Regions from separate parts of the Sporosarcina sp. OR05 genome, predicted to be linked through region 2. Evidence: riboswitches for the same ligand, from Rfam matches in the RefSeq annotation. Region 2 holds a riboswitch; the other holds the start of a gene.

Region 1 (5,709 bases), on a different contig from region 2:
GCCGCATATTCCCCGAAAACGCCGCATACCCCGTCCCATTCATCCAATCCAAATCGAACTCGTACAACTAGCAACCAACAAAATAACAAAAAGCAGCCCCATCAGTCCATCTACTTTACCAACACCTACAACATAGTAGAAATGCTTTCTCTTTTCACCCGTAAACCCTCTAGCTTCCATCGCAAAAGCCGCTCGTTCCGATTTACGAACAGCTCCTGCAAGCATTGGAAGAAGTATTTTCCGCATGTTCCACAAACGCATAACAACATTATTTTCCTTGCTGGCTCCTCGTAATCGATGTGCTTGTTGAATCTGAACAAACTCCTCTTTCAATACAGGTAAAAATTGATAACCGACTAAAATGCTATAAGCAATCTTAGGTGAAAGCTTCATTTGCTGCATTAAACTTAAAATGAACGAAACAGGTTTTGTCGTCAATGCAAACAGCAAGGACAGACCCGAAAAAGCTAATACACGAAAACTCAATGACAATGCGTGATGTAGTTGTACTTCCGTAACGGGATAATTCCACAATGTCCATACAACCGTCCCTGAACGATCTTCTGCAAATACGATCGTCGTCCAAAAATACCCAAATGCCATGATGAAAAAGGGAATCATGAACAACAGCCACCGCTTCCACTCGATGCGACTGAACAGAAGTTGTATAAGCAACACGCCAACCCATACGAAAAACGGCGTCCATGGATCGAAAAAGAATGCTAGCGTAAACATGCAAACGGTCACGAGGATAAATTTCACCGAAGGATTCATTTCATGCATAGCTGACTTCATTGTCTACACACCCTTTCGGCTGCAGCAGATGATGCGCTAGTAACAATCCTTCATTCGCCCAAACTCTGTCCGCTTCAAATTTCCCTGTCAATTCCCCTTGATCCATAAGCAGCACGGAGTCTGCAATCGCATAAGCAAACTCCATATCATGCGTTACAATTACAAACGTCGCACCGTTACGAGCCCGTTCATCAATCAACTGAAGTAGTTCGAATAAGGCAGCGGCATCTTGCCCGGATGTCGGTTCATCCATCAAGATCACTTCCCGTCCGTCACACAGCATAGCCGCAATCGCAACTCTTCGTTTCTGCCCATGGCTAACGGCAAACGGATGGGCTTCAGCTACACGCTTCAAATACAACCGTTCCAACATATCCTGCACATCAGCTCCCCCGCCGAATGCCACCTCATCCTCTACACTTTTCGTAACAAATAGAAATTCCGGAGACTGCGGAACATACCCTAATTGTTCAGGTACAACCGATCCTTTTGCAGGGATAAGTTGACAAAGCGCTTTAAGCAATGTGGATTTACCACTTCCGTTCGGCCCTGCAAGCACTGCCACTTCCCCTTTTTGTAGATGAAATGAAGTCTTCTTCAAATATGGGGTAGACACATCTTGTACGAGCAAAGATTGTTCCACTTGCCTACTACTTTTTCGCTTTTCCAGTCGAGGTACTTGATCCATTCTTTGTAATTCAATCGTCCGGTCAAAAAACGTCCCCCATAAGTCCAGCCGGTGCTCAATTGCCACAACTGTAAATCCTTTTTGGTTTTGCAATTCATCCAACCAAGCAATAAACTTTCTAGCCGTATACGGATCCAAATGAGAAATCGGCTCGTCCAGTAATAATACATCCGGCTCCATAATCAACGCACAAGCTGTAGCAATCCGCTGCTTTTCTCCCCCAGACAACTGCTGAATGACAGCATGCCGAAACTCAATTAAACCTGTCATCGTTAACACATCGTCTATCTTCTCAGCCATCACACTACGGTCAACATCGAGATTCTCCAATGTGAAGGCAAGCTCTTCCTCTACCGTCAACATACAAAACTGTGCATCTGGATCTTGAAAAACAGTTGCTACACGATGATTCACTTCTCCTTGGGCATATGAACTACTTTCCCTACCAAACAACTTCACCGAACCCGTCATAATGCCATCACAGTTATCAGGATACAACCGATTGCATACGTACAGTAATGTCGTCTTCCCACTTCCACTCGGTCCAGTGATGACTACCTTTTCACCAAGCTTTATAGATAATGAAACCTTATCTAAGATCCATTTATCTTCATCAGGATATCGAAAACAGACATCTTCAAACTCGATCACTTCAGGCACGGGCATCACCTTTAACGGATCTCGTTATCGCATATCCTCTAAGGGATCCTGTTGCCAATAAACCATCAACGACCATTTTACCGCCAACACCTGCAATCATTGCACCACTCACAATCCGGATAGCCAACATCAACACAACATAGCCCGTACTGAAAACAGCAAATCCTCCAAGTAAATACCCATAGACAAAACTGAAAACAGCTGCACCAATTCCTGCCAACATGAGCACCCACACGTTAAATCGCTTATAACCTGTTGCTGCAAAAGCCGCTTCTGCCCCTAATCCTTGAATCAAACCTGCCAAAATCAATCTCGGTCCAACCGCATTCCCTAGCAATACTTCTATCGCAGCAGCAATTGTTTCTGACACGACCGCAGCCCCGGGTTTTCGAATAATGTACATACAAATAATCGATACAATGAACCAAATACCAAAAATCCACTCATATGCAATTGGGCCAATAAAACCAGCCCATATATTTCCGACATGTAAAAACAGTAAATAGACAATGCCAAACACAACAGAAAATAGAGACATGAGAACGACTTCTTTTAACTTCCAAGATTTCAACATACTCATCGACCTCCATGTGAAGGGCTATTTATACTCATCGACACCGTCATCACTAAATGCTTATGCTGGTCTGAACGCGCATGCGTAAAGGATTCCTCATAAAAAGCAAACACATCATGAATATCTCCGTGGATTCCGCTTGCATAGTGCATAGATTCATTGAACACACCACGCTCCTTCGCACGATCCACCTCACGATAAATGACATTCATGTAATCCGGATTATTCATCGGATACAGCGCGAATTGGGATGACACGTATTGTTTTGTAGTATCTATATTCGCCACTTCATCCCCTTTATCCAAATAAACATCACCCGCTGTATCTCCTGGACAGCCTGCGGAAAAAGTACCAGACATCGCAATGTGTTCACCTGTTTTCGCCGCATGTAAGCAAATCGCCTTTGCAACATTGAATACATGCACCTGTTTTCCTCTAATAACTGTTGAAACATCATCGGTATGCATCCAAACATTCGAAGTATCTGTTTGTTCAAGCGCTCCCTTAATGACTTCTACAAAATTTGCCGCCATCGGATGCAACGAGAAACGGAATCCGATAATTGGACTGACGCCACACTTCATTTGTAAAACCTCCTCGATTTTTTTACATAAAAAAACTACATCCCGGAAGATGTAGCCACTTGTCCAATCGTAAAAAAACGCGGAAAGTCACTACACTTCCCCACGCAAGTATTATCTTGATCGGGTAATAAGGGATCGGAGCAGTTGCTCGCATCACAGCCATAGTGGGCACCCCTAGTGTAGAAAACGGTATGTAGTTGGATGGAATGGATTGTCATTCATCACTTTTTTATGTTGAGCCCAGTATAGTGGAAGTTTGCGAATTTGTAAATGTATTCTTGCAAACTCGTACTTTGGTGGGAGATAAAATATTTATCAAACAGTTTCCTTACCGTTGTCATAGCTAGATATACATTTCTCATTCAAAATGGATACAATTCATCCACAACAATTTCTTCTTTTATCGGCTTTCTATTTTCATCTACGAGACCATCTGCAATTGCCTCTTCCCAAGTCTTCCCATATGCAAAACCGGACTCTGTGTAGCCTGCGATAAAATAGAAATACTCGTCTTGCCCAAACAACTGGTCATCCGAATACTTCTTTTTGTTATTCTTACTCACCAATCATAACCCCTCTGCTTGCTAGATTCACTTTACATCCCCTCGTTATTCAACTCCGATTTTCTGTTCCTCATACGCTAGTAAATCTTTATAATACTTATTCATGGATGAAGGGGATACTTCAAACGATTCAGCGATCTCTTTTACGGTCATCTGAATCGAATCAAAAAGACCTTTTTCTTGTCCAAAACGAATCGCACCTGCAGCGATTGCCACTTCTTTCCGTGCATTTGGTTGTTGTTCCACGAGGAAGTCTTCAACAATCTCTAACAGCTTGTCTGATTCCTGTCCGTGCTTATCAAGAAATGCCATGATGGACTGCAAAACACCTGCTTCGAAGTTGGTGAATTCACTGCCATCGTAGTTATCATTTGCAAGCATCTTCCAAAATGACATCCCTTGTTCTTTCATAAATTGCTCAGTCGTTTGGCCATCTGTCTTTTCAAATAGCTTGATGAATTCCGTAAACACTTGTTGGTGATCTGTTGGGAAAAAGATGAGGCTCGATACCGCTAAGAAATGATTTTCATTCTCTGTACCGTCCGGTAAAATAAAGCAATACAAATGCACACCGACAGGTACCGGTTTGTCAACCTCTCTTCTCAATTGAATCACTTCATCTGTTAAAGTTATTTTTACCGTCAAGTACTCTTCATCAACTCCCAATACCTCACCAATAATAGCTTGTGGACTTGTCCATTGGTCGATAACCTTTAGGACGGCTGGGCGAATAAGTTTCTTCTTTTGCTTCTCTAAATAGCCTTGCCATATATCTTCACGGTGATGGAAGAAGAATTCATCCAGTACAATTGCTTCAATCATCTCTTCAGAAAAGTTTTGTTGGAAATTTTGTTTCCATTCGTTCGCCAAATTCAAATACTCTCGGATATCTTTACGCTCCGGATACTCATCATAAAACGATTGTAAAACCCGCTCAAGTTCTTCTGAAGTAACTTCCGCAACCGAAACCGCTTCCTTCGATTCGCAACACTTTTTATATTTCTTTCCACTACCACATGGGCACTTATCATTACGGCCTACCATACAAACACACTTCCTTAATAAATTTGTTTTCCTTTTCTATAATATCATTAGATGATTGCAGGATAAACTATCGTTGTTTTCTCAAATTTCCATATAAAAATCATATGATTACATCTTCATAGTTTTCCGATTTAATAATGAAAATGTAGACAAAGCCCAAATTGCTTTTGCCTACACAGTTCGTTAACTATTCATTCACACATGACAATTACTTGACGAGGGGCCGTCTGTGCAGGAATGCTTCTTGTCGTCGCTGAATACGTGACGATTAAGTATCGATTGACTGGGCTACCTGTAAATGTTTGATCGTTTTCCAAAAGCACTTTCGTTTGTGGCGAAATGTTCAACTGCAAACTACCGTCACTGCTCACTAATTGACGATTGAAGAAGTCCACTTTCACAAACTCATTTGAGCGGTTCTTTGCCATCACGACCGCTCGATATTGCGGTGGATAAATGAGGGGTACAGGTACATCGGCATCATAAAAACCCGTTACAGCATCCCCTACTTTTACAGTTACATGATCCACGAAGTACGTAGACGGTTCCACGACAAAATTTACAATCGCCCCATTTCCATTTTCCACCGTGAATAACTTATAGCACCCTACATTAGGATCATTTTGCATGATAAAAAAATCATTGATCATTGTTACTGTCCCACTAAATGACATGAAATTCATTGTGATATCCTCCCTCCATTGACTACAACTTTGCCTAAATAGTCTATGCTTCACGTGGGCATATTGTTCTCTCAACACGAGAAGGGACAAACAGGTATATGCAAAGAAATTATATACT
Region 2 (5,709 bases):
GAAGCAACAAAAAAGCGAGGCTGGGACATATCATAAAAAAGCTGCATTATGGCTAATTCACCGTCATGCAGTTTTTTTATATTTTCCCAATGTTTCTTTTCGAATTCTTGAGTGAATCGGAGCGGAAAAAGGCCGACTCCTGCGGGATTGTAGCGCGAATGTTGAGACCCCGCAGGAAGCGCAGCGGACGAGGAGGCTCAAGCGCGCCCCGCGGAAAGCGTGCCTTTTGGAGCGCAGAGGAACGGTCTATTTAGAGTTTTGTCCCAGCCTCCTTATTCTTTTTCATATGCCTACCAATTAAGAATCATTGATACTTCGCAACAAACAGCGCCATCGACTTCTTTATGGAGTACGAATCGGATTCCACTCGGCGTGTACTTTGTAGTCACTTTCGAAGGAATTCCAACTGACGCAATCATTTCGTCAACTTTACGCTGATCAGATTTTTGTGCAGCCGTCATGAGTTCCTTTGCAAATGTGGTTGACTGAGAAATTTTAGTAACAAGTTGGTTTGCGTGCTTTGTTAACTCCATGGAATACGTTGCCGACTGGTGCAATCGTGTAGGATCGACAGGCGGATAAGGATTTGAATCGTTCGGGATTCCCATCAAGTTGTTTGCCTCTAAGGTCGAATGGGCAACTTGTTGCAGTTGGGGATAAGCGATATGAACGAAATAAGGATGATACCAATAATACAGCTTCCTTTCCTCCTTTTCGCGGTTCTTACAGTATATGTAGCGCAAATTCCATTGTGCTGATTCGTAGAGAATGAAAGGGAGAAGATCCAGTCGTATCGTCTCTCCCTTTCATTACCTATCTAAGTAAGTGTACAAGGACTAAAAGTTTTCCAGCTAGTGAACAATCGTCCGAAAAGGATTGGCAAAATCGACTGTCTACACTTGCAATTCCACTTTCTCTAAATCCCAATTTTGCTTTGTATAGGCCATCTCCCAAAACTGTAATTCATAGTGACAGCTTTTTATGAAATGTGCTTTAATTTCCGCACGACGTTTTTGAGTTAAATCTTTTGTGAGTTCGTTTAGTCGTTCAATCTGTTCGTTCGTGGATTGTTCAAACCACTCAGAGCTATACATCGCAATCCATTTGTCGTAAATCGGATGATTCGGAGTTGCCTCTTTTAACCGTTCGCCAATCTCATAATAGACCCAATAGCATGGTAATAATGCGGCTAATGTTGCAGCTAAATCCCCTTCCATTGCAGCTCTATAGAGGTGGGAAGTATAGGCATAAGCAGTTGGTGCTGGTTTGAATTGTGCTAAATCCTGTTCTGTCACGCGCAATAAGCTGAAATAACTTTCATGTAGATCGATTTCAGCTCCACATGTCCCTTCTGCATGCTGTGCAAACCGTCTTACGGTGTGCATATCTGTTGCTTGTGCGGCTGCTAATGCATGTACCTTTGCGTAATGCTGTAAATAATAGGAATCTTGAAGGATGTACTCTTTGAAAATATCTTCCGATAATGTGCCTGTAGCAAGCTCCTCAATAAACGGATGATTGAAATTGGCTTCAAAAATTGCGTCACACTCTACTCGTAACTCTTTACACAACGTCATCTTACCCACTCCTCTAGTTTTTGTAGAAAACCAAAAAACCGCTCCCTCAACACATACGTTGAAAAAGCGGCTCGCAAATCGGCGTAGAATAACCATGGAAGACGTGCGGTCCACTTCCCTACGCTGGTATGAGCCAGATCAGGTTCTAAGGGTCCGCATATTCATACACGTCTCAGTCTTTCACAAAGACTCCCCCAGTGGTTAACTCTTTTTAGTTTTCAACTTCACTATAACATAGATAAAGAGTTTGACAAGTCAGGGGAATGGTCTGACTTTTTTTTCAACAATCACTGAGTTCCTCTTCCCTTTACATTCACGTTGGTGTGATGAAATCGTCAACTCGAAGCAAATGAAGCATGTACCTGCTCTTGAAGAATGGATTGTGGTAACATACAATTCGTATGTATTCAAATACCGGAGGCTTCTTATGACAAACCAAAACAAAGGTATTCTACTATTATTGGCATCCGCATTCGGCTTTTCTCTTATGACATTGTTCGTCAAGCTGTCAGGTGATGTACCAACTTTACAAAAAACCATTTTCAGAAATGGCGTATCAATGTTCATATCGCTATTCTTCGTCCTACATTTTAAAGAAAGACTAATAGGGAAACGTGAGAACCAACCATTGCTATTATTACGTTCAGTTTTAGGTGCAATTGGGATTATCTTACTCTTTTATGCAATCGATCATCTTGTGTTAGCGGATGCAGATATGTTGAACAAAATGAGCCCATTTTTCACGATCGTTTTTGCCGCTATCTTCTTACAAGAACGCGTGAAACCATTTCAAGTGTATAGCATACTTGTCGCCTTTCTCGGTACGTTGTTTATTATTAAGCCCTCATTCTCGCTTGATATCGTGCCCTATGCAGCGGGCATTCTTTCCGCTATATTCGCCGGAGGAGCGTACACCGTATTACGAGCACTAGGCAATCGAGAGCAGTTTTACACGGTCGTATTTTACTTCTCAGGTTTCACGACAATCATCTTGTTGCCTTTCGTAATTTATCATTATGAGCCCATGACCTGGCAGCAGACTGCATATCTATTACTCGCTGGACTAGCCGCTACAATCGGCCAATTTGGCATTACATTAGCTTACAAATTTGCCCCAGCAAAAGAAATTTCCGTATTCAACTATTTTACTGTCGTTTTCACCGCTTTATTTGGTTTTGCTTTTCTCGGACAACTACCGGATGTCTATAGCATCATCGGATATATCATCATTTTCGGTGCGTCTTTCTATATGTTTCTAAGAGGTAAAGAAGGTGACGCTGCGAGAGAAAAACTAGTGACGCCTAAAGATTAAATGAGGTGTAAACAAAAGCAAAAGGAATCGAGCAACTGTTATCGCTTGATTCCTTTTCTAATTACAATTAAAACATGCCCTGTTCATTCGGTGAATTACTTACAACGGATTGGCCGACATCCCACGTTTCGATAATCTTTCCTTCTTGAAATCGGAAAATATGTACTACAGCTACACCAAGATCATCGGTATTCTGTTGTATATGTGAATGAATCACGACTCGATCTTCTTCTTCAATTACTTGGACAACCGTCCATTGTTTGTTTGGACTTAACTCAGCATTGTCCATCATTGCTTTCATTAATGACTGCGCGCCGGCCTCAAAATAGGCATTATGATGAATAAACTCGGTGTGAATTGCATCGTCAAATGCTTCTTTAATCTTTCCGCTAACAATTTGTTGGAGAAAGGTCACTGCTAGCTCTTTTTGTGACATAATATACATCCTCTCTATACACGTCATGATTTGTGTACCACACATGTATAAACATTCAACAACAACTGCGAAACTCCTCCCTTTACTGTTAAATAGTCAGTAGGAGTTTAACTCCACCCAATAGGCATTTTATCAGTACCCATACTTTTATGTTTGCGTAATGATACGTTATTAAGTAGCATCGTCAACAATCCAGTGAGCTGCTTGTAATAAATCCGGGTATACTGCGTCTGCCAAAGGATCGCTTTTACCAATGAACACCGTTTTAGTCCCGGCTTTCTTTCCAGCAATAATATCTGTATCCGTATCACCTACCATGTAAGAGGACTTTACATCCACATCATATTTTCGAGCTAAGTCCTCAATGAGCTTACTGTTCGGTTTTCTACATGCACAACCTGATTTTGGTTTATGTGGACAATAGACTACCTCTTGAATGAGTGCCCCTTCTTTTTGCAATGACGTAATCATATCGCTATGAATTGCCTGCAATTGTGCCTCTTTCATAAAACCAAGACCAACGCCTCCTTGATTGGTGACAACAAACACATAGTCAAATGTTTGATTGAAAAGTCGTATAGCCTCGGCTACACCTGGCAAAAAATACATTTTGTCTGAGCGATTCACGAATTTCACACGATCTGTCAACACTTCATTGATAACCCCATCACGGTCCAGGAATACAGCTTTGTTCACCCTATCACTCACCTTCATTTGTATTACTTCAAGCATGCCCAATACTTGGTTCGAAAAACGTATTTAGACTCAAAGGTGTTTATAGTACCTGTAGTGACTAAACTGCCACATAAATAGACAACCACATGGAGGTCTAGTAAAATTACGTCTACTACGGAAGAAGCAAAAGAAAAAATTGTTAGGTGGCTTATCAATTATGGAGAACACTCAAGCATTCGATTTCAAAAAGAGCATTCCTTTGTTAGCCGTCTTATTATCGGGTGCATTCATTACGATATTAAATCAAACGCTTTTGGCAACTGCATTGCCGCCGATTATGAGAGATCTTAACGTGTCAGAAAGTACTGTCCAATGGTTACAATCTATTTTCATGCTCGTCAATGGCATTATGATTCCTGTGACTGCTTTTTTAATCGGAAAGTTTACGACACGTAAGCTATTTTTAACAGCGATGAGTATCTTTGCTGCAGGTACCGTTATCGCTGCCATTGCACCGAGCTTCCAATTTTTATTAATTGGTCGGATTTTTCAAGGTGCAGGCGCCGGTATTATGATGCCACTTCTACAAACAATCATGTTCCTTCTATTCCCGATTGAACAACGCGGAAAGGCAATGGGGATGTATGGGCTTGTCATTGCTTTTGCACCTGCGATTGGACCTAGTTTGTCTGGGTATCTTGTTGATCATTTCGCTTGGAGAAGTGTTTTCTATGTCGTCATCCCCATTACGCTTCTCATTATTATTGCTGCCTATTTCTTATTAAAGAATGTTACAAAATTAACGAACCCCAAGATGGATAGCTTGTCGATCTTGCTCTCTACACTCGGTTTCGGTGGGTTGTTATACGGATTTAGTGTTGCTGGGAATACGGGTTGGCTACATTTGAACGTCGGTATCTCCCTTGCAGTAGGAACAATCGCACTCGTTGTATTCATCCGACGGCAATTACACTTGGAACAACCCATTTTAGAATTTCGCGTATTTAAATATCCGATTTTCAGCTTGGCGACAGCACTTGGTATGATTGTATTTGCTTCCATGATTGCCGCTACCGTAATTTTACCGATATTCATGCAAAACTTACTTGGATTTAACGCGTTCCATTCAGGCTTAATGCTATTACCCGGCGCTATTGTTATGGGGATCATGAATCCTGTATCAGGTTCGTTGTTTGACAAATTCGGTGCAAAGTGGTTATTGCGTATAGGTTTCGCCATTTTAGCTGTGACAACGTTCATGTTTGGGAACTTATCGGCAGACACAACCTTTACCTATTTAGCTGTGTTAAATGCAATCCGTATGATTGGTATCTCCATGGTAATGATGCCTTCTACAACGCTTGGCTTAAATCAGTTGCCGAATCATTTAATAGCACACGGAACGGCTATGAACAATACGTTCCGTCAGATTGCAGGAGCAGTTGGGACTGCTGTCCTTGTAGCCATCACCATAACAGCAGCTACAGGCGATTCAATTTCAGGAGCCATTCAAGGCGTTAATGTTGCGTTTCATGTAGCCGGATATATCGCTGTTTTTGGCTTGTTATTGTCTTTTGTTATAAGGAACCCTAAAACAATTTAGCTAATCGTGTAAACATTTCCCGGGAAATGTAAGACGGTGTCATATTTCCGAAAAAGTTGTCGTGGAGATCTATCTTTAATAACTTATTATAAATAAACAGGGGGAA

What was found. Region 2 has a riboswitch for thiamine pyrophosphate ahead of tenA (thiaminase II). Riboswitches for the same ligand answer to the same signal wherever they lie in the genome.
Region 1: another riboswitch for thiamine pyrophosphate. It lies ahead of NRI27_RS15510 (YkoF family thiamine/hydroxymethylpyrimidine-binding protein); the one in region 2 lies ahead of tenA (thiaminase II).

What each region holds. Positions count from the first base shown of each region.
Region 1 is NZ_JANKJL010000014.1:7,340-13,048, reverse strand. Features, by position in the region: gene NRI27_RS15525 (energy-coupling factor transporter transmembrane component T family protein) at 40-795, opposite strand; gene NRI27_RS15520 (ABC transporter ATP-binding protein) at 776-2,149, opposite strand; gene NRI27_RS15515 (ECF transporter S component) at 2,136-2,717, opposite strand; gene NRI27_RS15510 (YkoF family thiamine/hydroxymethylpyrimidine-binding protein) at 2,720-3,301, opposite strand; TPP riboswitch at 3,382-3,487, opposite strand; gene NRI27_RS15505 (hypothetical protein) at 3,664-3,864, opposite strand; gene NRI27_RS15500 (YecA family protein) at 3,910-4,908, opposite strand; gene NRI27_RS15495 (hypothetical protein) at 5,100-5,591, opposite strand.
Region 2 is NZ_JANKJL010000005.1:71,595-77,303, reverse strand. Features, by position in the region: gene NRI27_RS09970 (YuzC family spore coat inner layer protein) at 291-608, opposite strand; gene tenA (thiaminase II) at 894-1,577, opposite strand; TPP riboswitch at 1,676-1,783, opposite strand; gene NRI27_RS09960 (DMT family transporter) at 2,005-2,889, shown strand; gene NRI27_RS09955 (nuclear transport factor 2 family protein) at 2,957-3,325, opposite strand; gene NRI27_RS09950 (D-glycero-alpha-D-manno-heptose-1,7-bisphosphate 7-phosphatase) at 3,497-4,021, opposite strand; gene NRI27_RS09945 (MDR family MFS transporter) at 4,218-5,603, shown strand.